Regions from separate parts of the Agrobacterium sp. LEGMi-208b genome, predicted to be linked through region 1. Evidence: predicted binding sites of a transcription regulator. Region 1 holds the regulator's gene; each other region holds the start of a gene.
The links. Region 1 encodes LexA, which represses DNA repair genes until DNA is damaged. Its sites were predicted from a motif close to TGTTCNNNNTGTGTTCNG; they were not measured.
Positions count from the first base shown of each region.

Region 2: a site for LexA is predicted at 5,278-5,295, ahead of AC5YUO_RS08425 (helicase-related protein). Genes of this name have one in related genera too.
Region 3: a site for LexA is predicted at 3,612-3,629, ahead of recA (recombinase RecA). Genes of this name have one in related genera too.
Region 4: a site for LexA is predicted at 5,192-5,209, ahead of AC5YUO_RS24260 (ATP-dependent helicase). Genes of this name have one in related genera too.

Region 1 is NZ_CM183445.1:161,002-168,311, forward strand. It holds gene eno (phosphopyruvate hydratase) at 1-1,006, opposite strand, end outside; gene kdsA (3-deoxy-8-phosphooctulonate synthase) at 1,156-2,001, opposite strand; gene AC5YUO_RS00830 (VOC family protein) at 2,001-2,894, opposite strand; gene lexA (transcriptional repressor LexA) at 3,107-3,829, shown strand; gene AC5YUO_RS00840 (glutathione S-transferase family protein) at 4,267-4,944, shown strand; gene AC5YUO_RS00845 (ComEC/Rec2 family competence protein) at 4,965-7,310, opposite strand, start outside.
Region 2 is NZ_CM183445.1:1,701,316-1,708,625, forward strand. It holds gene AC5YUO_RS08400 (DNA translocase FtsK) at 1-725, opposite strand, end outside; gene AC5YUO_RS08405 (ammonium transporter) at 941-2,287, opposite strand; gene AC5YUO_RS08410 (P-II family nitrogen regulator) at 2,317-2,655, opposite strand; gene tesB (acyl-CoA thioesterase II) at 2,880-3,764, opposite strand; gene AC5YUO_RS08420 (ubiquinone biosynthesis hydroxylase) at 3,740-5,065, shown strand; gene AC5YUO_RS08425 (helicase-related protein) at 5,524-7,310, shown strand, end outside.
Region 3 is NZ_CM183445.1:2,718,595-2,725,904, reverse strand. It holds gene alaS (alanine--tRNA ligase) at 1-2,231, opposite strand, end outside; gene recA (recombinase RecA) at 2,462-3,553, opposite strand; gene AC5YUO_RS13305 (carbohydrate kinase family protein) at 3,800-4,741, shown strand; gene AC5YUO_RS13300 (pseudouridine-5'-phosphate glycosidase) at 4,771-5,694, shown strand; gene AC5YUO_RS13295 (OmpA family protein) at 5,982-7,310, opposite strand, start outside.
Region 4 is NZ_CM183446.1:2,133,335-2,140,644, reverse strand. It holds gene AC5YUO_RS24290 (mannonate dehydratase) at 1-567, opposite strand, end outside; gene AC5YUO_RS24285 (FadR/GntR family transcriptional regulator) at 635-1,348, opposite strand; gene AC5YUO_RS24280 (ABC transporter permease) at 1,555-2,583, shown strand; gene AC5YUO_RS24275 (ABC transporter permease) at 2,580-3,479, shown strand; gene AC5YUO_RS24270 (ABC transporter ATP-binding protein) at 3,466-4,311, shown strand; gene AC5YUO_RS24265 (ABC transporter ATP-binding protein) at 4,308-5,045, shown strand; gene AC5YUO_RS24260 (ATP-dependent helicase) at 5,339-7,310, shown strand, end outside.

The DNA.
Region 1 (7,310 bases):
TGACGAGGATGGAGTTGGCAACGCCCATCTTGATGCCGTCACGAAGACGCGCCGAGTTGGTGACGAAAAGATCGTCGCCGACCAGCTGGCACTTGTTGCCAATCAGATCGGTGAGCGCCTTCCAGCCGTCCCAGTCGTCTTCAGCCATGCCGTCTTCGATGGAGATGATCGGATATTTGGCAACGAGTTCGGCCAGATATTCAGCCATCGCGCCGGATTCCAGCGTGCGGCCTTCGCCTTCGAGAACGTATTTGCCATTCTTGAAGAATTCCGTCGATGCACAGTCGAGGCCGACATACATGTCTTCGCCCGGACGATAACCAGCCTTTTCGATCGACTTCATGATGAAATCGAGTGCTGCCGGTGCGCTTTCGAGACCGGGGGCAAAACCGCCTTCGTCACCGACATTGGTGTTGTGACCCTGAGCGGACAGTTCTTTTTTCAGCGTGTGGAACACTTCCGAACCCATACGCACGGCTTCGCGGATGTTTTCCGCGCCAACCGGCAGGATCATGAATTCCTGGAAGTCGATGGGGTTATCGGCATGGGCGCCGCCATTGATGATGTTCATCATGGGAACCGGCAGCAGATGCGCGTTAGGGCCACCGACATAACGGTAAAGCGGCAGGCCGGACGCTTCAGCCGCAGCCTTGGCGACGGCAAGCGAGACGCCAAGGATGGCGTTGGCGCCGATGCGCGACTTGTTCGGCGTGCCGTCAAGCGCGATCATCGTCTGGTCGATCTGGATCTGGTTTTCGGCATCGAAACCGCCGATGGCGTCGAAGATTTCCGTATTGACGGCTTCTACCGCCTTTTCCACGCCCTTGCCGAGATAACGCTTGCCGCCATCGCGCAGCTCAACCGCTTCATGCGCGCCGGTGGAGGCGCCGGACGGAACGGCCGCACGGCCCATGGAGCCGTCTTCGAGATAGACATCGACTTCAACGGTCGGGTTGCCGCGGCTGTCGAGGATTTCGCGCGCGATGATATCGGTAATGGCAGTCATGGTCTCTCCCTTGGGAATGGAACAGATATTTTCCGTCGCCTGTCTTAGACGATGGCGAAGAAATTACAATGACGGCGGGCGGCAGAAACGGCCCGCCCGCCATTAAAATCGATTGGCACGGACCGTGCCCGCCGTAGCGCCCCCGCCCCTCAGGCTTTGGTGATGGCGTCGAAAGCAAGCAGCTTTTCCAGCAGCTTCGGCATGTCCTTCAGATGCACCATGTTGGGGCCATCGGACGGTGCATTGTCCGGGTCCTCATGGGTTTCGATGAAGAGGCCTGCGACGCCGACAGCAACCGCCGCCCGCGCCAGAGTCTCGACGAATTCGCGCTGGCCGCCCGTTGAGCCGCCCTGCCCGCCCGGCTGCTGAACCGAATGCGTGGCGTCAAAGACAACAGGCGCACCGAGCGAAGCCATGATCGGCAAGGAGCGCATGTCGGAAACAAGCGTGTTGTAACCGAAGGAGGCGCCGCGCTCGCACAGAAGCACATTCGGATTGCCGCTCTCATTCAGCTTGGCCAGCACGTTTTTCATGTCCCAGGGGGCGAGGAACTGGCCCTTCTTGACATTGATGACGCGGCCGGTTTTCGCGGCGGCGACGAGAAGATCGGTCTGGCGGCTGAGAAAGGCCGGGATCTGCAGCACATCCACCACTTCGGAAACGATGGCGCACTGTTCTTCGGTGTGAATGTCGGTCAGAACAGGAAAGCCGAATTCCTTCTTGAGATCGGCGAAAACCTGCATGGCGCTCTCAAGGCCGATGCCGCGCTTGCCGGAAAGCGAAGTACGGTTCGCCTTGTCGAAGGACGACTTATAAACGAGCCCGATCCCCAGCTTGTCGCAAAGCTCCTTCAGAACGCCAGCGATCATGAAGGCATGTTCCCGGCTTTCCATCTGGCAGGGGCCGGCGATCAGGGAAAATCGCTCTGTATTGGAAAAGGAAACCGAATTGGCGCCGTCGCCGGCGGTGACTTTGAGATTGTTCGTAACGCTCATCATTTTTCCTCGAAGGCGAAGGCAACGCCCTGACCGGGTGCTGCGGACACCACCAGACGGCCGTCCGCTTCTGCGCTGGAGACGCCATTAGCAGTAAGCACCGCTTCTGTCACGGCAAGATCGTCAACGGAAAAGACGATGCCCGCGCCGTGCAATCCGCCGCCGCTCCACTTATTGGCGTTCACGGGGGCATTTACGGGTTCATCGCCGAAGGCCGGTTTTCCGGTTAGTCTTATGCGTGCATTGCCGGTTGCGAAAACCACATCACCATCCGCAGACAGCGTGCCGGCACAGCCAAAAACCGTTTCGATCAGCCGGGGCGAATCCACATCACCGCCGTAAGACAGCACGATCTCGCATAGCCCGGTAGTGCCGTTGGCATGCCGCTCCAGCGCCACGCGGTCACCCGGCAGGGCCTGCAGCCGCTCACAACTAAACAGGAAGAAATCCGCCGCCGGCCCACTTGCCGCAAAGGCGAGCCGAAAGGCCGCCTCGCTTTGCGAACCGTCCGGCATCTTGACCGGACGTGAAAATTCGAAGACTTCGCCCGCCGAAAAACCGGAGGCAACGAATCTGCCATGATCGGCCAAAGCGTCCTCCGTCGCGGCGACAAGAGCGGAAAACCCCTCCTCTCCGGCATGATTGCGGAAGGCATGGTCCCTTGCGGTGAACACATCTCCCCTGCCGATTGAGGCGATATACTTATCCGGCTCAGCAATTGCTAGGGGCTCCAGATAGGTGCCGTCTGAGAAAAAAACGCAGGCATTCTGGGTGCCGAAGGGGTGGAGAGCGGTGGGCGCGACCGTGAATCCAAGGCTCGCAAGGCGATCTGCGGCAAGCGTAAGGACCTTCACGGGCAGAACGAGGTGGTCGACACGGTGGGGCTTCGTCATTGTCGTGCTTCCTGCTTGTCAAGTCCGGCAGGACCATGCCGAACAGTCCGGACCGCAGAAAAGCACAATTGTGCGCTTTCAGGCAAATCATCAAAACAACAGATAGCGGCTTCACGAAATTTTAGGGGATTGCGGAACACATATGGAACATATAGTGTTCGTTCTGTATTTGTTTCGCGACTTCAACGACGATTCTCAAGGGTGTTTTCCTCATGCTCACGCGCAAACAGCAGGAATTGCTTCTCTTCATTCATGAAAGAATGAAAGAGTCCGGCGTGCCGCCCTCCTTCGATGAAATGAAGGACGCACTCGATCTTGCCTCCAAATCCGGCATCCACCGGCTGATCACCGCACTCGAGGAGCGCGGCTTTATTCGCCGGCTACCTAACAGGGCGCGGGCGCTGGAAGTGATCAAATTGCCGGAGGCCTACACGCCGGGTGCGAGGCCGCAGCGCGGCTTTTCGCCGAGCGTCATCGAGGGCAGCCTCGGCAAGCCGAAGACGCCGGAACCGGCCCCCGCCCCCAAGGCGCCAGCCAATGATCTCGGCGGCGCCGTCACCGTGCCGGTCATGGGCCGCATCGCCGCCGGTGTGCCGATTTCCGCCATCCAGAACAACACACATGATGTGGCCGTGCCGGTCGACATGCTGGGTTCAGGCGAGCATTACGCACTTGAGGTCAAGGGCGACTCGATGATCGAGGCCGGCATTTTTGATGGCGATACCGTCATCATCCGCAACGGCAATACGGCCAATCCGGGCGATATCGTCGTGGCGCTGGTGGATGATGAAGAAGCGACCCTGAAGCGTTTCCGCCGCAAGGGAGCCTCCATCGCTCTGGAAGCGGCCAATCCCGCCTATGAGACCCGTATTTTCGGACCAGACCGGGTGAAGATCCAGGGTAAGCTGGTTGGGCTGATCCGCCGTTATCATTAATTGGCGGCCTTTTTTCGCTGTGAGCGTCATCGGAAAGATGACGCTCCCTTTGAAACATCGCGGTTTGCCCGCTGGAACGATGCGGCTTTGCAGAGGTAAAGAGAGATCATCCAGAGGATCGGCGCGTCTTTTGTCGTGAAGGGTGGTTCCGGCTTCATGCCAGATGTTTTCGTTGTGGTGCAGGCTGCGGCAAAATGGGAGCTGGTTGAGACCATGGACAATGGGCATCCTTCGTTTCGTTAAGCAGGTATGCAGGTTATCAGTCTCTTCGCGGAGTGTTCCGCTGTCGGTCTCCGGGCGGTGACGTGGATGTCGGTCCTTCTCCCTGCCCTCACCTTCCCATTTATCAATGCGGCTTATGGGAGCCATGGATTATTTGCGATATTCCAAGGCCCATCCGCCGTTATAGAAATGCGCGTCATATCGGGGAGCACGCCATGTACGATCTTTATATCGCCAACAAGAACTATTCCTCATGGTCGCTGCGGCCCTGGATATTGATGCGCACGCTCGGCATCGCCTTCGATGAAAAACTCGTTCCCTTCGGCGAAGGCGTTTCCTTCTCTACCTTTTCCCCGACCGGCAAGGTGCCCTGCCTTGTCGATGAGGGCGTGACGGTTTGGGAATCGTTGTCGATCGCCGAATATCTGGCGGAAAGACACCAGGGCGTCTGGGCGAGCGACAAGCAGGCAAGGGCCTGGTCTCGTTCGGCGGCGAGCGAAATGCATGCGGGTTTTTCCTCGCTGCGCAATCTCTACCCCATGTCGGTCGGCATTCGCGTAAAACCGAAGGGTGGCGATGCCGGGCTTGCGGCCGATATAAAGCGCATCGATGCGCTGTGGAGCGAAGGTCTCGCGAAATTTGGCGGGCCTTATCTTGCGGGCCAGAAATTCACGGCGGTCGATGCCTTCTTCTGCCCGGTGGCCTTTCGTTTCCAGACCTATGGGGCGGAACTTTCGCCCGCGGCAAAAGCCTATTGCGACCGGCTGCTTGCCCTTCCCGCCATGCGCGAATGGTACGAGGCCGGACTGAAGGAGACATGGCGCGACGCGGCGCATGAAGAGGAAATCGGCGGGATCGGCGATATGACCGCGGATTTGCGCATCAAGGCCTGACGATCCATGCTGGCGGCACTTTATTGCGATGCCGCCAGCAACCGGGTCACGGCATCAGGCAGGTCGTGTTCAAAGCGGCCGCTTTTCCAGTCGTAATAGCGATGTTCGCTCCAGGGCCTGTCCATTCGGGCGATTGCGGCGCCCAACCTGCCGACCACCCCTGCCTGATCGCTGTCTGCGAAGTCCAGCTCCAGCGAACCGAGCCGCCGCAAAATATCGCGGTTCAACAGGAGCGCGCCCGAGCGGCATTGGGAGAAGGAGGTTCTGCGAGAGACTATAACGATATCGGCGATATCGCAGGCCTTTCCAGCAAAGCGGCCGTCTTCCAGAACGATGATCCATTCGCCGCTTCCCGCGCGCGCTGCGCACCATATGCCTTTGCTGCAGGTAAAAACACCGGCTTCGGCGTCTCTAAGGGCCACCGTCATCCGCCGGGCGACAGCGCTCATCTCTTTCGGATCGAGCTTCGCCTTCGTGGTCAAAGCCACTTTGGTTGTCGTGGTCTCGCTCTTGAGAAAGACCGGCGGCACAGGCTGTTCCGGCAAAAGCAGCGCCCTTTGCCACTGACCATAAACGAAACCCTGCGGCTGAGCTTTTGTCGTGTAGACTTTGCCGTCCGCCAGCAGCGCCACCAGCTCGCCATCCTCATGAACGAGCAGATCAGGCGGGTTGCGATAGGCCGCGGCGGCCGACAGGCCAAAGGCGAGGAACAGAAACGGCATGCCGAGAAGCGCAAGCCGGCTGCGCAGCAATGTCAGCAGCAGAAAACCAGCCGAAGCGAGACCCAGAAACCAGTCATGGGGTCGTCCCGTTGCCGCACTTCCTCCCCAGGACGCCACCTCCTGCGCAACCTCGATGACGAGGGCCATGCCGTAACCCATGACCTTCAGGAATGGCGCGTCGAGCCCGAAGGGCATCAACAGCATGGCGACAAGGCCGAAGGGCATGACGATGAGCGACATCAGCGGCATGGCGGCCAGATTGGCGAAAAGTCCATAGGTGGTGACACGCTGGAAATGCTCGACCGAATAGACCGCCGTCGAGAGCCCGCCGATCAGCGACGTCGTCATGACGCCGCCGATGATGGCGCCCGCCGTTTGCGCCACCGTCATCCATGCCGGTTTGCGCCCGATGAACAGACGTTCCCGCTCGGCGCGCCAGCGGCTCCAGGCGGCGTAGGAGGCGACGAGCGCGATGGTCGCGGCAAAAGACATCTGGAAGCTCGGCCCCATGATTTCCGATGGCGAAAAAGCAAGAATGACCAGCGCGGAAAGCGCCACATTCCTAAGGCTGAGCGAGGGTTGATCGAACAGCACCGCGATCAGCATCACCGATGTCATCAACCAGGCGCGTTCGGCGGAGACGGCGAAACCGGAAATGAGATAATAGGCAAGCGTCATCAGGAGCGCGGCGAAAGCCGAAATCTTCTTGACGGGCCAGCGCTGTGCAAATGCCGGAAAAAGACTGAAGGCAAGCCTCAGCCCGACAAAGAATATGCCGGACGCCAGCGCCATGTTGAGGCCGGATATGGCGACGATATGGGCAAGGCCGGACAGTCGCAACGCTTCCATCGTCTCGGGAGATATGGCCTGTCTCTCATCGGTGACGATGGAGGCGGCAAAGGCTCCGGCATCGCCGCCGATGGTGTTGCGGATGCGCTCGGCAATGGCGGTACGAAGGCCATAGAGTTGCATGTCGGCCCATTCCAGCCAGTCGGTCTTCGCGTCGATGCCGGGTGGAGTGACCGCCTGTGGCGGCTTGTAGAAGAATCCGGTCGCGCCTATGCCCTTGAAATAGGAGGCGAAGACGAAATCGTTGAGCCCCGGCAAAGCCGGGCCGGACGGCGGTGAAAGCCGCGCCTTGCCACGAATGGTCGCGCCAAGTGCGACAGGCTCGCCTGCCCCGCGTGAGAGAAGCGAGACCTTCCCCGGCGGGCGTGACAGTGTCGGCGCCTCCGTCGCGGCCAGCTGCACCACATATCGCCAGTTGCCACGGGCATCGACCTCCCTGCGCATCACCCTGCCGGTGATGGTGGTGGTGACGGGCGTATCCAGCACCACGGTCCCTGCCCGCCGCGTTTCGATTTCGGCGAAAAGCATGCCCAGCAAGAACAGCGCAACAAGGGTGCAGGCCGTCGCCGCGAAGCCCGAGCGATATTTCGCGAAAAATGCCAGGCCAGCGGCGATGAGACATGTGACCGCCAGGATGGGAAATGAAGGCGAAGTGTCGAGGGAAAACCAGAGGATCGCACCGCTGCCGATGAAAACCGGTACGAAAAGAAAATCATGGCCGAATGCGCGCTCCTCGGCCAAACATGCGGCGATTTTTTGAGAGGCGGCAACGCGCAGGTTCGGCTTGCTCACAGG
Region 2 (7,310 bases), 1.5 Mb from region 1:
GCCTGGGTGATGTACCAGTAATGCGTCAGCGCGCCGAAGGCGAGCATATTGGCGAAGAAACCCTCGCCGTCGTCTTCATCATCCTCTTCTGCCTCACGGGTTGCGCGGGCCTTGCTGGTGGCGACGGGAGCGGCTTCTTCGCGTTCTAACTCGTCATCCAGACCGCCCACAATACCGGCGGCAAACAGCATCAGCCAAGCGGCGGGCGCCGCAAATATGACACCCAGTACCGTGGCGATGGTGCCGGTGGGGTAAGCGCCGATGAAAAGGGCGGGAAAGCGCAGGATCATGTCACCGATGACGCCGCCGATGCCGTTCGGTAGCGGCCAGGTGACGGGGGCCGGAAAACAGCCGAGCGAGGCAGCGCAGACGATGGCGCCCGCAACCCATGCGACGAGGCGGGCAGGTATGCGGTGGAGTTTGCGACCCGCGATCAGCGCGATCGCCCAGGCGATGACGGGCAGAAGCGAGATGATTGCGGAAAGCCCGAGGAACTGCATCACGATATCGGCAAAGATTGCGCCGCTGTAACCCAGAAGATTGGTGGGCTGGTTTCCCGTGGCATAGGAGAGGCTCGGATCCGCCACATTCCATGTGGCAAGCGCGGCGATGCCGAGCGCAATCGTGGCTAAAAGAGCAAAACCGGCGAGAGCCATGATCTGACGCACGAAAAACGCCGTCAACACGAAGCGCGTGTGACGACCATCGAATGTCGGAGAATGCATTCTGCCCATGTCCCTGAACCCGTTGTTTTGTGGTTTCGGCAAGATCCGGCAGGGTGACCTGATCCCGGATTGACAGGGAAAACTAACCGCTCGCTGGTTAATGTCGTGTTAACCATGCGGTCTTTTGATGCGCTTCGGATTTTCAGCAAAGAAAAAGGCCCGCCGGAGCGGGCCTTCTTTTGGGAGAGGGGATGGAGAACCCCTTGTCCGCGATATCAGGAGTGGTAGGCGGCTTCGCCGTGGGTTGCGAGGTCGAGACCTTCGCGTTCGGCTTCGACCGGAACCCGAAGACCAACGATGACGTCGACGATCTTGTAGAGGATTGCCGAGACGATGGCGCACCAGACGATGGTGATGGCGACGGCAACGAACTGGGTCCAGAGCTGCGAGGCGATGGAGAAGTCTTCCTTGCCCGTGCCGCCAAGCAGCGGCGAGGTGAAGATGCCGGTGCCGAGAGCGCCGATGATGCCGCCAATACCGTGGACGCCGAAGACGTCGGCGGTGTCGTCATAACCGAACTTGTTCTTCACCACGGAGACGAAGAAGTAGCAGATCGGCGAAACGATGAGGCCGAGAACGATGGCGCCCATCGGACCGACGGAGCCGGCGGCAGGCGTGACGGCGACGAGGCCGGCGATCATGCCCGAAGCGGCGCCCAGCATGGAGGCCTTGCCGCGGGTGAAGCTTTCAACCAGCGACCAGGAAACGATGGCTGCTGCGGTTGCGAGGAAGGTGTTCATGGTGGCGAGAACCGCACCACCCGATGCCTCAAGGTTGGAGCCGGCGTTGAAGCCGAACCAGCCGAACCACAGCATGGCGGCACCGACGAGCGTCAGCGTCATGGAGTGAGGAGCCATCATGTCCTTGCCGAAGCCGGTGCGCTTGCCGACCATGATCGCGCCGATCAGACCTGCAATACCGGCATTGATGTGAACGACGGTGCCGCCGGCGAAGTCGAGCGCGCCCATGCCGAAGATCAGGCCGTTCGCATCCCAGACCATGTGTGCGACCGGGAAATAAACGAAGGTGGCCCAGAGAATGGTGAAGAGGATGACGGCGGAGAACTTCACGCGTTCCGCAAAAGCACCGATGATCAGAGCCGGTGTGATGGCCGCAAAGGTCATCTGGAAGGCGATGAAGGTGTATTCGTAGATCACGACGCCTTCAGAGAAGGTGGCGGAGGTGCTGTCAAGCGAAACGCCCGACAGGAACAGCTTGCCGAAGCCGCCGAAATAGGGGCCGGTGCCGCCGCCGAAGGCGAAGGAGTAACCGTAGATGACCCAGACGAGCATCATGACCGCGCCGACGACCGTGCACTGCATGAGAACGGAGAGCATGTTCTTGGTGCGGACGAGGCCGCCGTAAAACAGGGCCAGACCCGGAATGATCATGAAAAGCACGAGGATCGTCGCGACATACATGAATGCGGTGTCGGCTTTTTCCGGAACGGGCGCTGCGGCTGCTGCCGGCGCGGCATCCTGGGCAAAGGCGATGGCCGGCGCCATCAGGGCCGCCGCTGCGGCGCCCAGCTTGCCGAGCGTTGAAAACTTGTTGAGTTGCATGGTTGGAAAACTCCCCTGTCAGCCGTGCTTCAAAGCGCTTCTGTGTTGGTTTCGCCGGTACGGATGCGCACGGCCTGTTCGATAGAGTAGACGAAGATCTTGCCGTCACCGATCTGCCCGGTCTTTGCCGCAGACGCGATCGCCTCGACAGCCTTGTCGATGACGTCGGATGGAACTGCGATCTCGATCTTCAGCTTGGGAAGGAAGCTCACCGCATATTCCGTGCCGCGATAAATCTCGGTATGCCCCTTCTGGCGTCCGTAACCCTTTACCTCGGTCACGGTCAGGCCCTGGATGCCGACGCCGGTGAGCGCTTCGCGCACTTCATCCAGCTTGAACGGCTTGATAATGGCCATCACAATTTTCATCTGGTTTCCCATCCTTTGTTTTGTCCTCGGCACGGAGCCGACTCTCCTGCCGCTGGCAGATCAGTAACAGCGACTGAGGACATACATTCAAAGGACGTGCCAGTTTTGAGTGTGTCTCTAACGTATTGAAATATAAAACTTATATGAACGGCGTCTGAAAAAGGGGCATTTGTCGCCAAAATTTGCGTCTATTAAATGTGCGATTTTCGGAAAAAGCACATTATTTAATCATTTGCCCTTTTGCGGATCAAACCCTCCTGCGCCACGGAGGCGACCAGTTCACCCTGTCTGGTGAAAATATTGCCACGGGTCAGACCGCGTGCGCCGGACGCGCTGGGGCTATCCTGGGTGTAGAGCAGCCAGTCGTCCAGCCGGCAGGGGCGGTGGAACCACATGGCGTGATCGAGGCTCGCCACCTGAATGGACGGATCGAAGATCGTCGTGCCGTGGGCATAAAGCGACGTGTCGAGCAGGGTCATGTCGGAGAGATAGGCGAGGATGGCCGATTGCAGGCGCGGATCAGCAGGCACGTCGCCAACGGCGCGGACCCAGATATCCTGCTGCGGCTCCAGCTTTTCCTTAGAGATATAATGGGTCAGCGAAACCGGCCTGATCTCGATCGGCCGCTTGTTGCTCCAGTATTTGCGGATGGAAGCGGGCGCCTTGGCAAGGAAGGCCGCCTGCATCTGTTCCTCGCTCATCAGCTTCTCGGGCGGTGTCACATCCGGCATCTTGATCTGATGGTCGAAACCATCCTCGAAAATCTGAAACGAGGCCGACATGGAAAAAATGGCTTTTCCATGCTGGATGGCGACCACGCGGCGGGTGCAGAAGCTTGCGCCGTCACGGATGCGCTCCACCTGATAGACGATGGGCACCAGCGGATCGCCGGGGCGCATGAAATAGGCATGCAGCGAATGCACGAAACGGTCGTCATCCACGGTCCTTTGCGCGGCGATCAGGGCCTGCGCGATGACCTGGCCGCCAAAAACCCGCTGCCAGCCGATCTGCGGGCTTTCGCCCCGGAAGAGGTTCTCTTCCAGCTTCTCGAGATCGAGCGTGGCGATGAGATTGGCCATCGGGTCTGACGTTTGCGAGGGATGCGACATTTTTTCGGCCTGCTCCGGCTGTAGGAAGACGTCACATGGTCTATAGTGCGCCGATGATGCGTGCACAAGATTTGAGGAGAAGCGTGATGCTGGACGTGGTAGTTGCAGGCGGCGGATATGTCGGTCTTTCCGCTGCTGTCGCAATCAAGCAGGCGGCCCCGCACCTTGATGTGCAGGTGGTCGAGGCCGCTCCCGAGGACGTCTGGAAGAAGGATATGCGCGCCTCCGCCATCATTGCCGCGGCCACGCGCATGCTCGATGTCTTCGGCATATGGAACGAGATCGAGCCCGAGGCTCAGCCGATCCACAAGATGATCGTTACCGATTCGAAGACCGCCGATCCGGTCCGCCCTGTGTTTTTGACCTTCGATGGCGCGGTGGAAGCGGGCAGGCCTTTTGCCCACATGGTTCCGAACGTCGCTCTGGTGGGTGCCTTGCGAGGCCTGTGCGAGCGCCTCGGTGTCGAAATGCGCCATGGTCTCAGCGTTTCAGGCTTTACCGCAGGGCCGCAATCGACGGCCATAAACCTTTCCGACGGATCGTCGCTCGAAACCCGGTTGCTGATTGCCTGTGACGGGGTTCGCTCGGCGCTGAGGGACATGGCCGGTATCAAAACCGTGCGCTGGGATTACGACCAGTCCGGCATCGTCACCACGGTCGAACATGAGCGGCCGCATGAGGGCTGTGCTGAAGAACATTTCCTGCCTTCCGGCCCTTTCGCCATTTTGCCGCTCAAGGGGAACCGTTCCTCGCTCGTCTGGACCGAACGCAAGGCCGACGCCGACAGGCTGGTCGCTTCCGACGATCTGGTGTTCGAGGAAGAGCTGGAGCGCCGCTTCGGCCACAAGCTCGGTCCCGTCCGTCCCGTTGGTCCCCGCCGTGCTTTTCCGCTCGGTCTGACTTTGGCGCGCTCCTTCGTTGCGCCACGGTTTGCGCTTGCGGGCGATGCGGCGCACGGCATCCACCCGATTTCCGGACAGGGCCTCAATCTCGGTTTCAAGGATGTGGCGGCGCTTGCCGAAACCGTGGTCGAGGCGGACCGTCTCGGCCTCGATATCGGCTCCCTCAACGTTCTGGAGCGGTATCAATCCTGGCGTCGTTTCGACACGCTGCGCATGGGCGTGACGACGGATGTGCTGAACCGGCTTTTCTCCAACGATGTCGGCCCCATCCGCATCATGCGCGATTTCGGTCTGGGCGTGGTGGATCGTTTGCCGGGTCTCAAATCCTATTTCATCGGCCAGGCCGCCGGCACGACGGATGCGAATGCGCCGCGTCTGCTTGCCGGCGAGGCGCTCTGATCCGATCCTTCGTGGATGTTTTGGATAAGCTTTTCCGGGATTGCCGCTTGACAGCCGATTCCGGTATTTTCTGCCCGGCGGCTTTACCGTAAAGCCGAATCCGGCCAAGGACTTATCCGGATTCATAATCTGGTATGGGCCGCATCCTCACCACCCAGATATTGCGGAGAACAAAAGCTGAATCCTGTGGAGTCAGCGATTCGTATTCGATTCGTTCGCAGACTGTTCCGCAGCCGAATCTATTCCATTTTTGCCGGATTCTTTTTGGACCTTCAAGTCACTGAATCTGTACAGAAAAATCATTGGCGGATTCCTCCTTGGCTACTTTACGGATGAGGCCTATTGCCTTTGTCAGCGGGCGTTGCCATGTGTGGTGCGTGCGGCCCGCATTGGTGATGCCGGGCGGCACGACAAGCAGATGAAGTCGATTCGCGGATACTACGTTGAATTTTCGCCCCATGATCCTGAGCGGCCGCGGTGTCACGGCCGTTCTCGGCCCCACCAATACCGGCAAGACCCATTACGCGATCGAGCGGATGGTCGCGCATGGCAGCGGTGTCATCGGCCTGCCGCTGCGTCTTCTGGCGCGGGAGGTCTATACCCGTCTGGTCGAGAAGGTGGGTGCGCCGAATGTGGCGCTGATAACAGGCGAAGAAAAGATCGCGCCTCCCAAAGCCAAATATTCCGTCTGCACGGTGGAAGCCATGCCGCGCGAGACGACCGCCGCTTTCGTTGCCATCGACGAGGTGCAGCTGGCCGGCGATCTCGAGCGAGGGCACATTTTCACCGACCGGGTGCTGCATCTGCGCGGACGGGAAGAGACGCTGCTTCTGGGTGCCGGCACGATGCGCCCGATCCTCGAAAAGCTGCTGCCGGGAATAACCGTGGTGGAGCGGCCGCGCCTGTCGCAGCTTTTTTATGCCGGTCAGAAGAAGATCACCCGTCTGCCGCAGCGCACGGCAATCGTCGCCTTTTCCGCCGATGAGGTTTATGCCATCGCCGAGCTTGTACGCCGCCAGCGCGGTGGCGCGGCCGTGGTGCTGGGCGCGCTTTCGCCGCGCACGCGCAATGCGCAGGTGGGCCTCTACCAGTCGGGTGATGTGGAATATCTTGTCGCGACTGATGCCATCGGCATGGGTCTCAACCTCGATGTCGATCACGTCGCCTTCGCGCAGGACCGCAAATTCGACGGTTACCAGTTCCGCAATCTCAATCCGGGTGAAATCGGCCAGATCGCCGGCCGCGCCGGCCGTCATCTTCGCGATGGTACATTCGGTGTCACGGGGCGTGTCGATCCGTTCGACGACGAGCTGGTGGAGCGGATCGAAACCCATCAGTTCGATGCGGTGAAGGTGCTGCAATGGCGGACGAAAAACTTCGATTTTTCATCCATTGCCAATCTGCGCACGAGCCTTGATGCCGCGCCGACGATCCAGGGGCTTTCGAGGGCTCTGCCAGCCATCGACCAGCAGGCGCTTGAATATCTGTCGCGCTACCCCGAGATCATCGATGTGACGACGACGGATGCGCGGGTGGAAAAACTCTGGGAGGCCTGCGCGCTGCCCGATTATCGCCGCATCGCCCCCGCACAGCACGCCGATCTGATTTCCACGCTCTATTTCGATCTCGTCAAACGTGGCGCGGTGAACGAGGATTTCATGGCCGAGCAGGTGCGCCGCGCCGACCGTACGGATGGAGAGATCGATACCTTGTCTGCGAGGATTGCGCAGATCAGAACATGGACTTATGTATCGAACCGCCCAGGATGGCTTGCCGATCCGACACACTGGCAAGAAAAGACGCGGGAAATCGAGGATCGATTGTCCGATGCGCTACATGAAAGGTTGACGAAACGCTTTGTTGATCGCAGGACATCTGTGCTCATGAGGCGCCTGAGAGAGAATGCGATGCTTGAAGCTGAAATCAGTGTAAATGGTGATGTCTTCGTAGAAGGTCATCACGTCGGCCAGTTGGCCGGGTTCCGGTTCACACCGGTGCCGGGAATGGAAGGGCCGGATCAGAAGGCCGTGCAGGCTGCGGCGCAGAAGGCGCTTGCGCTCGAATACGAGGCGCGTGCCGCGCGTCTGCACGCCAGTGGAAATGGCGATCTCGCTTTGAGCTCCGATGGTCTGGTTCGCTGGTTGGGCGAGCCGGTGGCTCGCCTTTCGGCCGGCGACAACATCATGAAGCCGCGGGTGATCCTGCTCGCCGATGAGCAGCTGAGCGGCAATGCCCGCGATCATGC
Region 3 (7,310 bases), 480 kb from region 1:
CCTTCGACACGCGACAGCACATCGCCCGGCTGAACCTTCAGCGACGAGGCAAGCGCCTTCACCCGCTCATCCTGTTCGGAGAGATAGGCAAGCGCGCCCTGCCCCGTTACGGCTTCAAGGCGGCGCACGCCGGCACCAACGGCGCTTTCGCCGAGAATGCGGATGAGGCCGATCTGGCCGGTGGCCGCCACATGCGTGCCGCCGCAAAGCTCGACGGAATAAGGGCGGTTGGCTTTTGCGCCATGCAGGCCGGTGCCCATGGAGACGACACGAACTTCGTCACCGTATTTTTCGCCGAACAGCGCCATGGCGCCCTCGGCAATGGCATCGTCGACGCTCATCAGGCGGGTCACGACCGGCGAGTTCTGCAGCACGATTTCGTTGGCCATCTCTTCGACGACCTTCAGCTCCTCGGCCGACATCGGCTTCGGATGCGAAACGTCGAAGCGCAGGCGCTCGGGCGCAACCAGCGAACCCTTCTGGGCGACGTGCGTGCCGAGCACTTCGCGCAGCGCCTCATGCAGAAGATGGGTGGCGGAGTGGTTCGCACGCAGGCGCGAGCGGCGGTCATGATCGACCGTCAGCTGAACGGCATCGCCAACCTTGAGACCACCCTTGGAGACCGTGCCCAAATGCACGAACAGGCCTTCACCCCTCTTCTGGGTATCGGAAACGGCAAAGGCGCCATTGTCGCCGGAGATCACGCCGGTATCGCCCATCTGGCCACCGGACTCGCCATAAAACGGCGTCTGGTTGACGACGACCTGCACGGTCTCGCCATCGGCAGCGCTCTCGACGGCCTTGCCGTCCTTGACGATCGCCTGGATGACGCCCTCGGCGGTTTCGGTGTCGTAACCGAGGAACTCGGTCGCGCCGAGTTTTTCCTTGAGCTCGAACCAGATCGTCTCGGTCGCCTTGTCGCCGGAGCCGGCCCAGTGCGAGCGGGCTTCGGCCTTCTGGCGCTCCATCGCATCGGTGAAGCCGGAAATATCGACGCCAATTTCGCGGGCACGCAGCGCGTCCTGCGTCAGGTCGAGCGGGAAGCCATAGGTGTCGTAAAGCTTGAAAGCGGTTTCGCCATCCAGCATGTCGCCCTTGTGCAGGGTCGAGGTGGCATCGGACAGCAGCGACAGGCCGCGTTCCAGCGTCTTGCGGAAACGGGTTTCCTCAAGCTTCAGCGTCTCGGAAATCAGCGCCTCGGCGCGCACGAGTTCCGGATAGGCGCGGCCCATCTGCTGCACCAGTGCCGGCAGCAGCTTGTAGATCAGCGGCTCGCGCGCGCCGAGAAGCTCGGCATGGCGCATGGCACGGCGCATGATGCGGCGCAGAACGTAACCACGGCCTTCATTCGACGGCAGGACGCCATCGGCGATCAGGAAGGCGGACGAGCGCAGATGGTCGGCGATGACCCGGTGGCTGGCGCGCTTTTCGCCTTCGGCCGGAACGCCGGTCGCTTCCACGGAAGCCGCAATCAGCGCGCGGAACAGGTCCGTATCGTAATTGTCATGTTTGCCCTGCAGCAGCGCGGAAATGCGCTCCAGACCCATGCCGGTATCGATCGACGGACGCGGCAGGTCGATGCGCTCTTCCTTCGTCAACTGCTCATATTGCATGAAGACGAGGTTCCAGATTTCGATGAAACGATCGCCATCCTCTTCCGGCGAACCGGGCGGTCCACCCCAGATGTGATCGCCATGATCGTAGAATATCTCCGAACAGGGACCGCAGGGACCGGTATCGCCCATCGCCCAGAAATTGTCGCTGGTCGGAATGCGGATGATGCGGTCGTCGGAGAAACCGGCAATCTTCTTCCAGAGGTTAAAGGCCTCGTCATCGGTGTGATAGACCGTAACCAGTAGACGGTTGCGGTCGATGCCGAACTCTTTGGTGATCAGGTTCCAGGCATGGGTGATCGCCTCTTCCTTGAAATAATCGCCGAAGGAGAAATTGCCGAGCATTTCGAAGAAGGTGTGGTGACGGGCGGTATAACCGACATTGTCGAGGTCGTTATGCTTGCCGCCAGCGCGCACGCATTTCTGCGCCGAAGCGGCCGTGGAATAGGGACGGCTTTCAAGACCGGTAAAGACGTTCTTGAACTGCACCATACCTGCATTGGTGAACATCAGTGTCGGATCGTTGCGCGGCACCAGCGGGCTGGAGGGCACGATCTCGTGTCCGTTCTTCTTGAAGTAGTCGAGAAAGGTCGACCGAATTTCATTCACACCGCTCATGCCCACACACCGCTCACAGCTGGAGTCCATCACCGCCACCCCGAAGGATGGCTATATTGCAAAATCACTGGCTTTTATCGTCCGCACCCGGCCCTGTCCAGCCATGGAGGCGAAGCAAGACATATAGGCAAGGAAAAAGGGTCGCGCGAAGAAAAATCGCACGACCCTTTTGATCCATATCGGCTCGGCAAAGTCTCCGGGCGGCGATGCCCGGACCTTCGCGGAAGGTATCAGCCCTCGTCGCTGCCGTCGTCGCCTTCGCCGGCGTCCGGGCCGCCATTCTGCAGGAAGCGGTCGGCAATCAGACCGGCATTCTGGCGCAGCGCCAGTTCGATCTCATTGGCCGTATCCGGATTGTCGCGCAGGAAGGTCTTGGCGTTTTCACGCCCCTGCCCCAGACGCTGGCTGTTATAGGAGAACCACGCGCCGGACTTCTCGACGATACCGGCCTTCACGCCGAGATCGACCAGCTCGCCGGTCTTGGAAACGCCTTCGCCATACATGATGTCGAATTCCACCTGCTTGAAGGGCGGCGCCATCTTGTTCTTGACGACCTTGACGCGCGTCTGGTTGCCGACAACCTCTTCGCGCTCCTTGACGGCGCCGATACGGCGGATGTCGAGGCGCACGGAGGCGTAGAACTTGAGAGCGTTACCACCCGTCGTCGTTTCCGGCGAACCGAACATGACGCCGATCTTCATGCGGATCTGGTTGATGAAGATCACCATGCACTTCGACTTGGAGATCGATGCGGTCAGCTTGCGCAGCGCCTGGCTCATCAGACGCGCCTGAAGACCCGGCAGGCTGTCGCCCATTTCGCCTTCGATTTCCGCCCGCGGCGTCAGTGCCGCAACGGAGTCGACCACGAGCACGTCCACCGCGCCGGAACGCACCAGCGTATCGGTGATCTCAAGCGCCTGCTCGCCCGTATCCGGCTGCGAGATCAAAAGGCCCTGCAGATCCACACCGAGCTTGCGGGCATAGACCGGATCGAGCGCATGTTCGGCGTCGACGAAGGCGCAGATGCCGCCCTTCTTCTGGGCTTCCGCAATCGTCTGCAGCGCCAGCGTCGTTTTACCGGAGCTTTCCGGACCGTAAATCTCAATGATACGCCCCTTCGGCAGACCGCCGATTCCGAGCGCGATATCCAGGCTGAGCGAACCCGTCGAAACGGTTTCCACTTCCACCACATTTTCATTGGAACCGAGCTTCATGATCGATCCCTTGCCGAACGACCGTTCGATCTGGGAGAGCGCCGCTTCCAGTGCCTTGCTTTTATCCACCGATTTATCCTCTACGAGACGCAAAGAATTTTGTGCCATCCGAACCACCTTTAGGTTATTGAAGCCGCACAGGCAATGAAGCAGTATGGAAACGGTATGTACTCTATTTGTTCTCATTTCGCAAGGCTGAGCCAGCACATTGAAAACAAATAGCGATAAGTCGTTTGTTCTGCTTTCGTTTTTCCGTGCCGGGCCCATAGCCGCAAACCGGATGCGAGGTCAGGAAGACATCAGTTTAGGCCGAATCGTCCGGTCTTTCCATCCGCCAGAGAGGGAAATACACGCGTGAAGAAAATACTCGTTCTGGGCGGTGCGCATATCGACAGGCGCGGCATGATCGAGACCGAGACGGCGCCCGGCGCGAGCAACCCCGGCTCCTGGATGGAAGAGGCAGGCGGCGGCGGTTTCAACGCCGCGCGCAATCTCTCCCGCCTCGGTTTTCAGGTCCGCATCATCGCCCCGCGCGGCGGCGACGTGACCGGTGAGGCGGTTGCGGAGGCCGCAAGGCAGGCAGGCGTTGAAGATACGCCCTTCACCTTCCTCGACCGCCGCACGCCAAGCTACACCGCCATTCTGGAGCGTGACGGCAATCTGGTCATCGCGCTGGCCGATATGGACCTCTACAAGCTCTTCACGCCGCGCCGCCTGAAGGTGCGGGCGGTGCGCGAGGCGATCACGGCGAGCGATATCCTGCTCTGCGACGCCAATCTGCCCGATGATACGCTGACGGCGCTCGGCCTCGTCGCCCGCGCCTGCGAAAAGCCGCTCGCGGCCATCGCCATTTCGCCCGCCAAAGCGGTGAGGCTGAAAGCGGCGCTCGGCGATATCGACATCCTCTTCATGAACGAGGCGGAAGCCCGCGCGCTGACCGGCGAAACGGCGGTCAATGTGCGCGACTGGCCCGACATCCTGCGCAAGGCCGGGCTTGCCGGCGGCGTCGTCACCCGCGGCGCAAGCGAAGTCGTGGCCTTCAACGGCACGGAAAAAGCCATCCTCCATCCGCCCCTCATCCGCGAGGTAAAGGATGTGACGGGGGCGGGCGACGCCATGGCGTCGGGTTATCTCGCCGCCATCGCCGAGGGAAAGACGATTGGGGAAGCGTTGAGGCAGGGCGCGGCGGCAGCGGCCATTACCGTGCAGTCCCCCTTCGCCACCTCCCAGGACCTATCAAAAGACAGTGTCGACGCCATGTTGGGGCTTGTTCCCCAGGCGGAAATGCTGGCATGAACCCGCTTTTAAAAACTGGAACAGATGAAATGACCCGCCCCATCTCCCCGCTCCTGCCCATCGTCTATTCTGAGGAAGTCGCCGCCGCCAAGCAGCGCGGTGCGCCGATCGTCGCGCTTGAATCGACCATCATCACCCACGGCATGCCCTATCCCGGCAATATCGAGATGGCGGAAAGCGTCGAACAGATCATCCGCGATCAGGGTGCGGTTCCGGCAACCATCGCCGTCATTCACGGCACGCTGCATATCGGCCTTGAGAAAGACCAGCTCGACGCGCTGGCCCAGACCACCGACGCCATGAAGGTCTCGCGCGCCGATATCGCCTTTGCGATCGCCGAGCGCCGCACCGGCGCCACCACGGTGGCCGCCACCATGATCGCCGCCGCCCGCGCCGGCATCCGCGTTTTCGCCACCGGCGGCATCGGCGGCGTGCACAAGGGCGCTGAAGAGACCTTCGACATCTCCGCCGATTTGACCGAGCTTGCGAAAACCGGCGTCATCGTCGTCTGCGCCGGCGCCAAGGCGATCCTCGATCTTCCGAAGACGCTTGAAGTTCTCGAAACCAATGGCGTACCGGTCGTCACTTTCGGCTCGGAAGAATTCCCGGCTTTCTGGTCGCGCTCCTCCGGCCTGCCGAGCCCGCTCTCGCTGAACAGCCCGGCGGCAATCGCCAATTTCCAGGCGACCCGCGAACAGCTGGGCATCGATGGCGGCATGCTGGTGGCCAATCCCGTGCCGGAAGAGGACGAAATTCCGCGCGAGGAGATGGAAATCTACATCAACCGTGCAATCTCCCACGCCGAGCGCGACGAAGTCACCGGCAAGGCGGTCACGCCCTATCTGCTCGGCGATATCTTCCGCCTGACGGATGGAAGGAGCCTTGAGACCAATATCGCGCTGGTGCGTAACAATGCGCAGCTTGCGGCTGAGATCGCGGTCGCGCTGAACTAACCGCCGGGATTGGGATCATTCTCAAATTTGCGGGCGATGGCAGGGTTCGAAAACCTCTCCTCCGTCATGCCGGACTAGATCCGGCATCCAGCCACGGCGCGTCTGCGCCGTGAAAGAGTCTTTCGTGATCAAGGACTTGATCACGCTGGACCCCGGATCTGGTCCGGGGTGACGGATTGCGGATGATCCAACTTCGTCAAACGCTTCGGCGCTGGGGACATCGTAATCAACAAAAAAGGCCCGGAAAGCTTGCGCTTCCGGGCCTTCGTTTTTCCTGCCGAACCCGATCAGTTCTGCGCGACCGGCTTCACCAGCGGCGTCACGCGGCGGATGGTGACGCGGCGGTTCTGTTGTTCCGGGCCGAGCGTCTGGACCTTCAGGTAACGCTCACCATAACCCTGCGTCGCGAGATTTTCCGGCGGGATGCCATAAACATCGGTCAGCACGTTGGCGACGGAGGCGGCACGCTCGTCGGAAAGAACGAGGTTGCTTTCATCCGAACCGACGGCATCGGTATGGCCTTCGATCAGGAAGGTTTCCGCCGGGTTCTTTTGCAGCGCCTTGTTGATCGCGTCGGCCACCTTGCGCAGCGAACGGGCCTGCGCCATCGGAATTTCGGCGCTGCCGGTCGCAAAGGTGATCGTATCGAGGTCGATACGGCGCACCTTGTCACGGATACGGGCCGAATAACGCACTTCATCCAGCGAGTAGACGCGCTCCACCGGCTCGACCGGCGGCTGCTCCAGGAAGCGATAATAATCGCGGTCCGGATCGCTCGACGTGTCGATGATGTAGTCCGTCACGGGAATGCGCAGACGCATCGGCGGCAGGTCGAGGCCCGGATCGCGATAGACGTAATCGCGATCAGGATCATCCATCAGTTCCGGCGCATAGAACAGCACATATTCGCGGCCCCGATCGTCGATGCGCGAGCGCTGGATCACGTCGCCATAACGGTTGCGGATGGTCACCACCTGCGTGCCGTCACGGCGCTCCACGGTTTCGCGGACACGGCCGCCGGGCAGACGCTCGTAATAGGGCTCGCCGCCATCGCGGATGAAGCGCTGATTGTCGTCGCCGCGTACCACGACGCGGTCGCCGAACTGCAGGATGATCGGCGCATCGCGGTCACGGTCACGCGGACGACCTTCGCGCGGCTGCCACTCGCGCACGCCTTCCGGCCGCTCATATTGCGGGCGACGGTCGACACGCTCGCCCTGCTGGGAGGTGATGGCCTCCATCTTGACGGGCGGCGGCGGGGCCTTGCCTTCGGCGGCGCCGGCACGCTGCGCCTCGGCATCGGAGGTCGGGACCTTGACGTCACCGGCCTGCTCGCGCTCGCGGCGACGTTCCTCACGGGTCTGGCGGTTGCCGGAGCGTTCCACTTCCTTGTCGCTGTCGAGAACGGCGGCGCCCTTGTCGACCGGCAGAATGACGGTATCGGCGGTCTTGGACGGGTCCTTGGCGATTGCCTTGGCCTTGTCCAGTTCCTCCTTGCTCATCGGCGGTGCTTCCGTCTGGGGAACGGCGACCTGATTGGGAACGGGCTCGCCGGCCGGCGCCTGTCCGGTCGTCGTACCGCTCGGCGGCGGTGTCGGCGCACCTGGCAGCGGCGC
Region 4 (7,310 bases), on a different replicon from region 1:
CCTGTAGCCCGGCGGGGTATAGGGATCATGCGGATGGCAGGCCAGGCGCACGCGGTTGCTTTCCGCCACCGGCACGACGCGCTCGAGGAAATAGTCGATGCGTTCCCAGTTCTCGTCTTCGGAAAGAACGCCCGCGAGGCCCGGCGCGGCATCATGGTCCGCCTTGTCCCAGCGCCAGGCCTCGTTGAGCGAACCGCCGCGGCCACGCTCCATTTCGGTGCGCGGAATGCCGATGAGGTTGAGATTATATTTCGCAGCAGGGATTCCAGCCCTGGCGATATTCTCGATCATCGTGCAGACCGCATCGATCTGCCGGTCGCGATCAGGACCGGCAAGCAGGATATCGGGATACGACGCCTGCTCGATGGGCCGGGACGGCAGCGGCAATTGCACCATGTCGAGGACGAGGCCAAAGCTTTCGACCTTGTCACGGTGGCGCTCAAAGTCCTCGAAACTCCAGCTCGCGGGCTTTCCGGGCGGATCCGCGTTGATATTCTTGACGCCGAGCTGCGCCCAAACCTTGAAATCCTCGTCATCGCGCGCAGCAACCTGGGTGCCGACATACATCGATTCTCTCCTCTCTCCATGCAAGTCATCATATGACATCGCATGAAATAAGATGAGTGTCGAGATGCTATTGCGCTTCCGATAACAACCTGTATCGGCGCTGGCTGGCGAGCATATGTTCACGCATGGCTTTTCGCGCCGCGTCGGGATCCTGCTCGACGATGGCGCGCAGGATTGCCTCGTGCTCGGCCTGCACTTTGCGAAGATAATTCGCGTCACCGGTTTCCGGCAGCGTCGGGAACTGCCCGCGCGGGATCGAGCGCGAACCGAACTGACGCAGGGCCTCCAGATAAAAGCGGTTATTCGTGGCGATCGCGATGGCCGTGTGAAACTCGTAATCGGCATCGACGGTGGTCTCGCCCGCATCGATGGCGCGAGCCATTTTCCGGTGCGCCGCAGAGATTGCCGCCTCCTGCTGGGCCGTGCGGCGATAGGCGGCGATTGCCGCCGCCTCCCCTTCCGTCGCAAGCCGGAACTCCAGCATCTCAAGCGTTTCCGCGATGGTGCCGACTTCGGACTGCGTCAGTTTCACGCCAGCCCATTCACTGGCATTGCTGACAAAAACCCCCTTGCCCTGGATGGGAACGACATAACCGGCGGAACGCAGATCGGCAATCGCCTCGCGAACCACGGTGCGGCTCACGCCATAGCTGCGTTCAAGCTCCGGTTCCGTGGGAAGCTGATCACCGTTTTTCAGTTTTCCACTGCGAATTTCTGCGCTGAGATTATCGATGATCTGTTGTGCCCGCCTCTCCCGCGGCCTCGCCCTGTCGCCCATCATGCCACTCTTCCCTCTTGCAGAATACGAATCCCTTCGCTACTCATATGATGACATGGCTGCACGTCATATGTTTTCATGTTAGCTCAGGGAGGAGTTGGGATGAAGTACCATCAAGAGTTTTTGCAATGGAGAATTGCGCGTCTGCCGCGAGCGGCGTGTGAGGGCTCCACAGCTGACGGATTTCTTACAGGGAAGTGCGACCGGCAATGACGGAAATCTCACTACGCGGGCTTGGACATCGTTTCCTGCAATTGATCGTCAGCCTCTTCATCCTGCTCTGCATCACCTTCATCATCGGCCGGGTCATGCCCACCGATCCGGTGGGCGCGATCGTCGGCGAACTTGCGGACCCGAAAGCCTATGAGGCGATGAGGGCGCGGCTCGGCCTCGACCTGCCGCTTTACCAGCAGTTCTTCATCTATCTGCGCGGCCTGCTGCATGGCGATTTCGGCATTGCGATCCTCACCGGCAACCCGGTGACCCGCGATCTGGCGCAGGCCTTCCCCGCCACCTTCGAGCTCGCCACGCTGGCGATCATCATCTCGACGGTTATCGGCGTGCCGCTCGGCCTTGCCGCCGCGCTCTTCCGCGATACCTTCATCGACAAGTTCGCACGCGTTTTTGCGCTTGTGGGACATTCGATACCGGTCTTCTGGTTCGGCATCGTCGGGCTGGTGATTTTTTACGCGAACCTCAACCTTGTCGCAGGCCCCGGCCGGGTCGATGTCTTCTACGAAGGCCTTGTGGAGCCGAAGACGGGATTGATGCTCGTCGACAGCCTGCTTGCGGGCGAGACGGAAATCTTCTGGAACGCGCTTGGACACATCATCCTGCCGGCCATTATCCTTGCCTATATGGCCATGGCCTATATCACCCGCATGACGAGGGCCTTCACCCTCGAACAGCTCAGCCAGGATTATGTCATCGCGGCACGGGCAAAGGGCGTCAGCCCCGCACGCACCATAACCCGCCATGTGCTGCCCAACATCGCCGTGCAGCTCATCACCGTTCTGGCGATCTCCTACGGCAACCTGCTGGAAGGCGCCGTCGTCACGGAGATCGTCTTTTCCTGGCCCGGCATCGGCCAGTACATGACGAATGCGCTGCTCATCGGCGACATGAATGCAATTCTGGCCGCCACGATCGTCATCGGCTTCATATTCATGTTGCTCAACTTCCTCGCCGATCTGGCTTATACAACGCTGGATCCCCGTACACGGGAGGCCGCACGATGACCGATATCGCGCATAACAATACCGTCGATCGTCCCGGCGCCCTTTCGCGCCTGTCGACCACCACCGTGCGGACACTTCGAAAGCTCGGCGACGAACCGCTTGGAATGTTCGGCTTCGCCATTCTGGCCATTCTGGTTCTGGTCGCCATTTTCGCTCCGCTGATTGCGCCTTACGATCCTGCCCGGCAGGCGCTCGAAAACGCGCTTCAGCCTCCCAGCTGGGCGCATCTGGCCGGAACCGACGAATTCGGCCGCGACATTTTCAGCCGGCTCGTCTACGGCACCCGCATCACCATCCAGACCGTCTTGTCGGTCTCGATCATCGTCGGTCCGATTGGCCTTGCCATCGGCGTGATGGCCGGTTTCTTCGGCGGGCGCACCGATGCGATCCTGATGCGCGCGACGGATATCGTCCTGTCCTTTCCCTCGCTCGTGCTGGCACTTGCCTTTGCGGCCGCCATGGGCGCCGGCCTCGGGACGGCGATCATTGCGATCTCGCTGACGGCATGGCCGCCGATTGCGCGTCTTGCCCGGGCGGAAGCGCTCGTCGTGCGCAATACCGATTACGTCGCCGCCGCCCGTCTCTACGGTGCTTCGCCGCTGCGTATCCTGTTTCTGTACATTGCGCCGATGTGCGTTCCCTCGGTCATCGTTCGCCTGACGCTGAACATGGCGGGCATCATCCTGACCGCCGCTTCACTCGGCTTCCTCGGCCTCGGGGCGCAGCCGCCGCTGCCGGAATGGGGTGCGATGATCTCCAGCGGCCGCAAATTCATGCTCGATTACTGGTGGGTCGCCGTCATGCCCGGCATCGCCATCCTGCTGACGAGCCTTGCCTTCAACATCGCCGGCGATACGCTGCGCGACCTGCTGGATCCGCGCCATGCCCGTTCCTGATAGCTCCCCCATCCTCTCGGTTCGCGACCTCAATGTCCGTTTCGGCCGCAACACCATTCCCGCCGTGTCCAACGTCAATTTCGACGTCGGGCGCGAAAGGGTCGGTATCGTCGGTGAATCCGGCTCCGGAAAATCCACCACCGGCCGGGCCGCCATGCGGCTCCTGCCGAAAAGCGCGACGGTGACGGCGGAGAAGATGGACTTCCTCGGCGAACCGCTGCTCACAAAGTCCGAGCGGCAGATGGGCGCGATCCGCGGCAGCGAGATGGCGCTGATCATGCAGGACCCGCGTTATTCGCTGAACCCGGTGCTGCCCATCGGCAAACAGGTGGCGGAGGCTGCCGAACTGCATCTGGCGCTGACCGGCAAGGCGGCGCGAGATGCCGCCCGCGACATGTTGCTGCGCGTGCGCATCAACGATCCCGAGCGCGTCATGGCGCTTTATCCGCACCAGATATCGGGCGGCATGGGACAGCGCGTGATGATCGCCATGATGCTGCTCGCCAAGCCGAAGCTGGTCATCGCCGACGAACCGACCTCGGCCCTCGATGTCAGCGTCCGCAAGGACGTGCTTCTGCTTCTGGACGAGATGGTGCGCGAGAATAATTCCGGCCTGATCCTCATCAGCCATGACATCCGCATGGTTGCGGCCTTCTGTGAGCGCGTGCTGGTCATGTATGGCGGGCGCGTGGTGGAAACGCTGACGAAGCTGGAAGATGCCCAGCATCCCTATACGCGGGGCCTGATCGCGGCCATGCCCGATCCCCGCAATCCGGTGCGGCGTCTCAAGGTGCTGGATCGTCAGGCCATCGACGCGGAGGTGATGCGATGATCACGGTAGACAAGCTCGACGTCGTTTACGGCGCCAAGGAAAAACGCAACCACGTCGTGCGCGGCGTCAGCCTCACGGTCAACAAGGGTGAAACCCTTGGCATCGTCGGCGAGAGCGGCTGCGGCAAGTCGACCTTGCTGCGGTCGCTGGCCGGGCTGGAAGCCGGCTGGACCGGCTCGATCAGCTTTGACGGCAAACCGGTCGGCAAGACCCGCAGCCGCGACGAACTGAAACTGGCCCAGATGGTGTTTCAGGATCCCTACGGTTCGCTGCATCCACGCCACCGCATCGGCCGGGCTCTGGCCGAACCGATCCGCGCCATGGGGCTTGGCGATGGCTGGTCGAAGGTTCCGGCTGCCCTGCAGCAGGTGGGCCTGCCCGCATATTTTGCCGAGCGCTTCCCGCATGAACTTTCCGGCGGCCAGCGCCAGCGCGTGGCAATCGCCCGCGCGCTGATCCTCGAACCGCCGATCCTGCTGCTCGACGAGCCGACATCGGCGCTCGACGTCTCCATTCAGGCGGAAATCCTGAACCTGCTTGCCGACCAGCGCGAAGAACGCGACCTCACCTTCGTTCTCGTCAGCCATGACCTCGCGGTGATCGCCCATATGTGCGACCGCGTGCTAGTGATGCAGAACGGCGATTTTGTCGATGAGCTGACCAAGGCCGATCTTGAAGCGGGCGTTACCCATGCGGCCTATTCAGGTGAGCTGTTCGAAAGCAGTTTCCTGTAACGGTCACCCCACAACGGCCATATCGGGCGGCCCATCCACGGCCGCCCGCCTTCCCGCCCGCCAGCCGACAATCGCCGGCAGGGGACGAGCAACCTTTTGGGCCGATAAATTTCACCACCGACCGCCTTCAAACCACCGGAACAATGCGTTCAGCATTTGTTCTGGATTGCTGTTTGAGTCTTTGCTAATCATTGCGACGACAGGGCAGACAATGGCCGGACATTCCGACGACTGCCATCTCTGAACAAGGTTCTCACCCGTGGGGACAGGCAGGTTATCTAAGGATTGCTGGCATGGCGGTTGCCTATCTGGAAAAGCTCAACGAACAGCAACGCAGGGCGGTGGAGCATGGCGTTGGGCTGGCAGACGGACACACGGCCGGGCCGCTACTGATCATCGCCGGGGCCGGTTCGGGCAAGACCAATACGCTCGCCCACCGTGTTGCGCATCTGATCGTGAATGGCGCCGATCCCCGCCGTATCCTGCTGATGACGTTTTCGAGGCGTGCGGCCACGGAAATGTCGCGGCGGGTCGAGCGTATCTGCAAACACGTTATCGGGGCGAATTCGGCGATCATGACCGATGCGCTGGCTTGGTCCGGCACATTTCACGGCATCGGCGCGCGCCTGTTGCGCATCTATGCCGAGCAGATCGGGCTCAACATCGATTTCACCATCCACGACCGCGAGGATAGCGCCGACCTGATGAACCTCGCCCGGCACGAGCTGGGTTTTTCCAAGACCGAAAGCCGCTTTCCAACGAAGGGCACGTGTCTTGCGATCTATTCGCGGGTGGTGAATTCCCAGACGCCGCTCAAGGAGATATTGCGCCAGCATTATCCCTGGGTCGCCAACTGGGAGAGCGAACTTAAAGAACTGTTTGCGGCCTATGTCGAGGCCAAGCAGGTCCAGAACGTGCTCGATTACGACGATCTTCTGCTCTATTGGGCGCAGATGGTCAGCGATCCCGTTCTGGCTGATGATATCGGCAACCGCTTCGACCATGTGATGGTCGACGAATATCAGGATACCAACCGGCTGCAGGCCTCGGTGCTGATGGCGCTCAAACCCGGCGGCCGAGGATTGACCGTGGTGGGTGACGATGCACAGTCGATCTATTCGTTCCGCGCCGCGACGGTGCGCAACATCCTCGATTTTCCGGCCTCCTTCAGCCCGGCGGCCGACATCATCACGCTTGACCGCAACTATCGCTCGACGCAGCCGATCCTGGCGGCCGCCAACGGTGTCATCGATCTGGCGCGCGAGCGGTTCACCAAGAACCTCTGGACCGAGCGGCAGTCGCTGGAGCGCCCGAAACTCGTGACGGTGAAAGACGAGACCGAGCAGGCGAATTTCATCATCGACCAGATTCTCGCCAACCGCGAAACCGGCATGACGCTGAAACAGCAGGCCGTGCTGTTCCGCACCTCCAGCCATAGCGGGCCGCTTGAAGTGGAACTGACCCGCCGCAACATCCCCTTCGTCAAATTCGGCGGTCTGAAATTCCTCGACAGCGCCCATGTGAAGGACATGCTGGCCGTGCTGCGCTTCGCACAGAACCCGCGCGACCGTGTCGCCGGCTTCCGGCTGCTGCAGATGTTGCCCGGCATCGGACCAAAGAAAGCCGGCAATATTCTCGATGCGATCGCGACAGACCCCGAGCCTCTGCTTGCCCTTGCCGAAATTCCGCCGCCGCCGAAGACCGGCGACGACTGGACAGCCTTCACGCAGATGCTGGTGGGCCTGCGGCAGGCCCCGAATGACTGGCCGGGCCAGATCGGTCAGGCGCGGCTGTGGTACGAACCGCATCTGGAACGCATCCATGAGGATGCGGACACCCGCAAGGCCGATTTGCTGCAGCTCGAGCAGATCGCCGGCGGCTACCCCTCGCGCGAGCGCTTTCTGACCGAGCTGACGCTCGATCCGCCGGACGCCACCAGCGACCAGGCGGGCGTGCCGCTGCTCGATGAAGACTATCTCAGCCTCTCCACCATCCATTCGGCAAAGGGCCAGGAATGGCGTTCCGTCTTCATCCTGAATGTGGTCGATGGCTGCATCCCCTCCGATCTCGGGGTCGGCACCACCCAGGAGCTGGAGGAAGAACGCCGGCTGCTTTATGTCGCCATGACGCGCGCCAAGGACAGTCTGTCGCTGATCACGCCGCAACGTTTCTTCACCGGCGGGCAGAACCAGCAGGGCGACAGGCATGTCTACGCCGCCAGAACCCGCTTCATACCGGCGACATTGCTGCAATTCTTCGAAACGG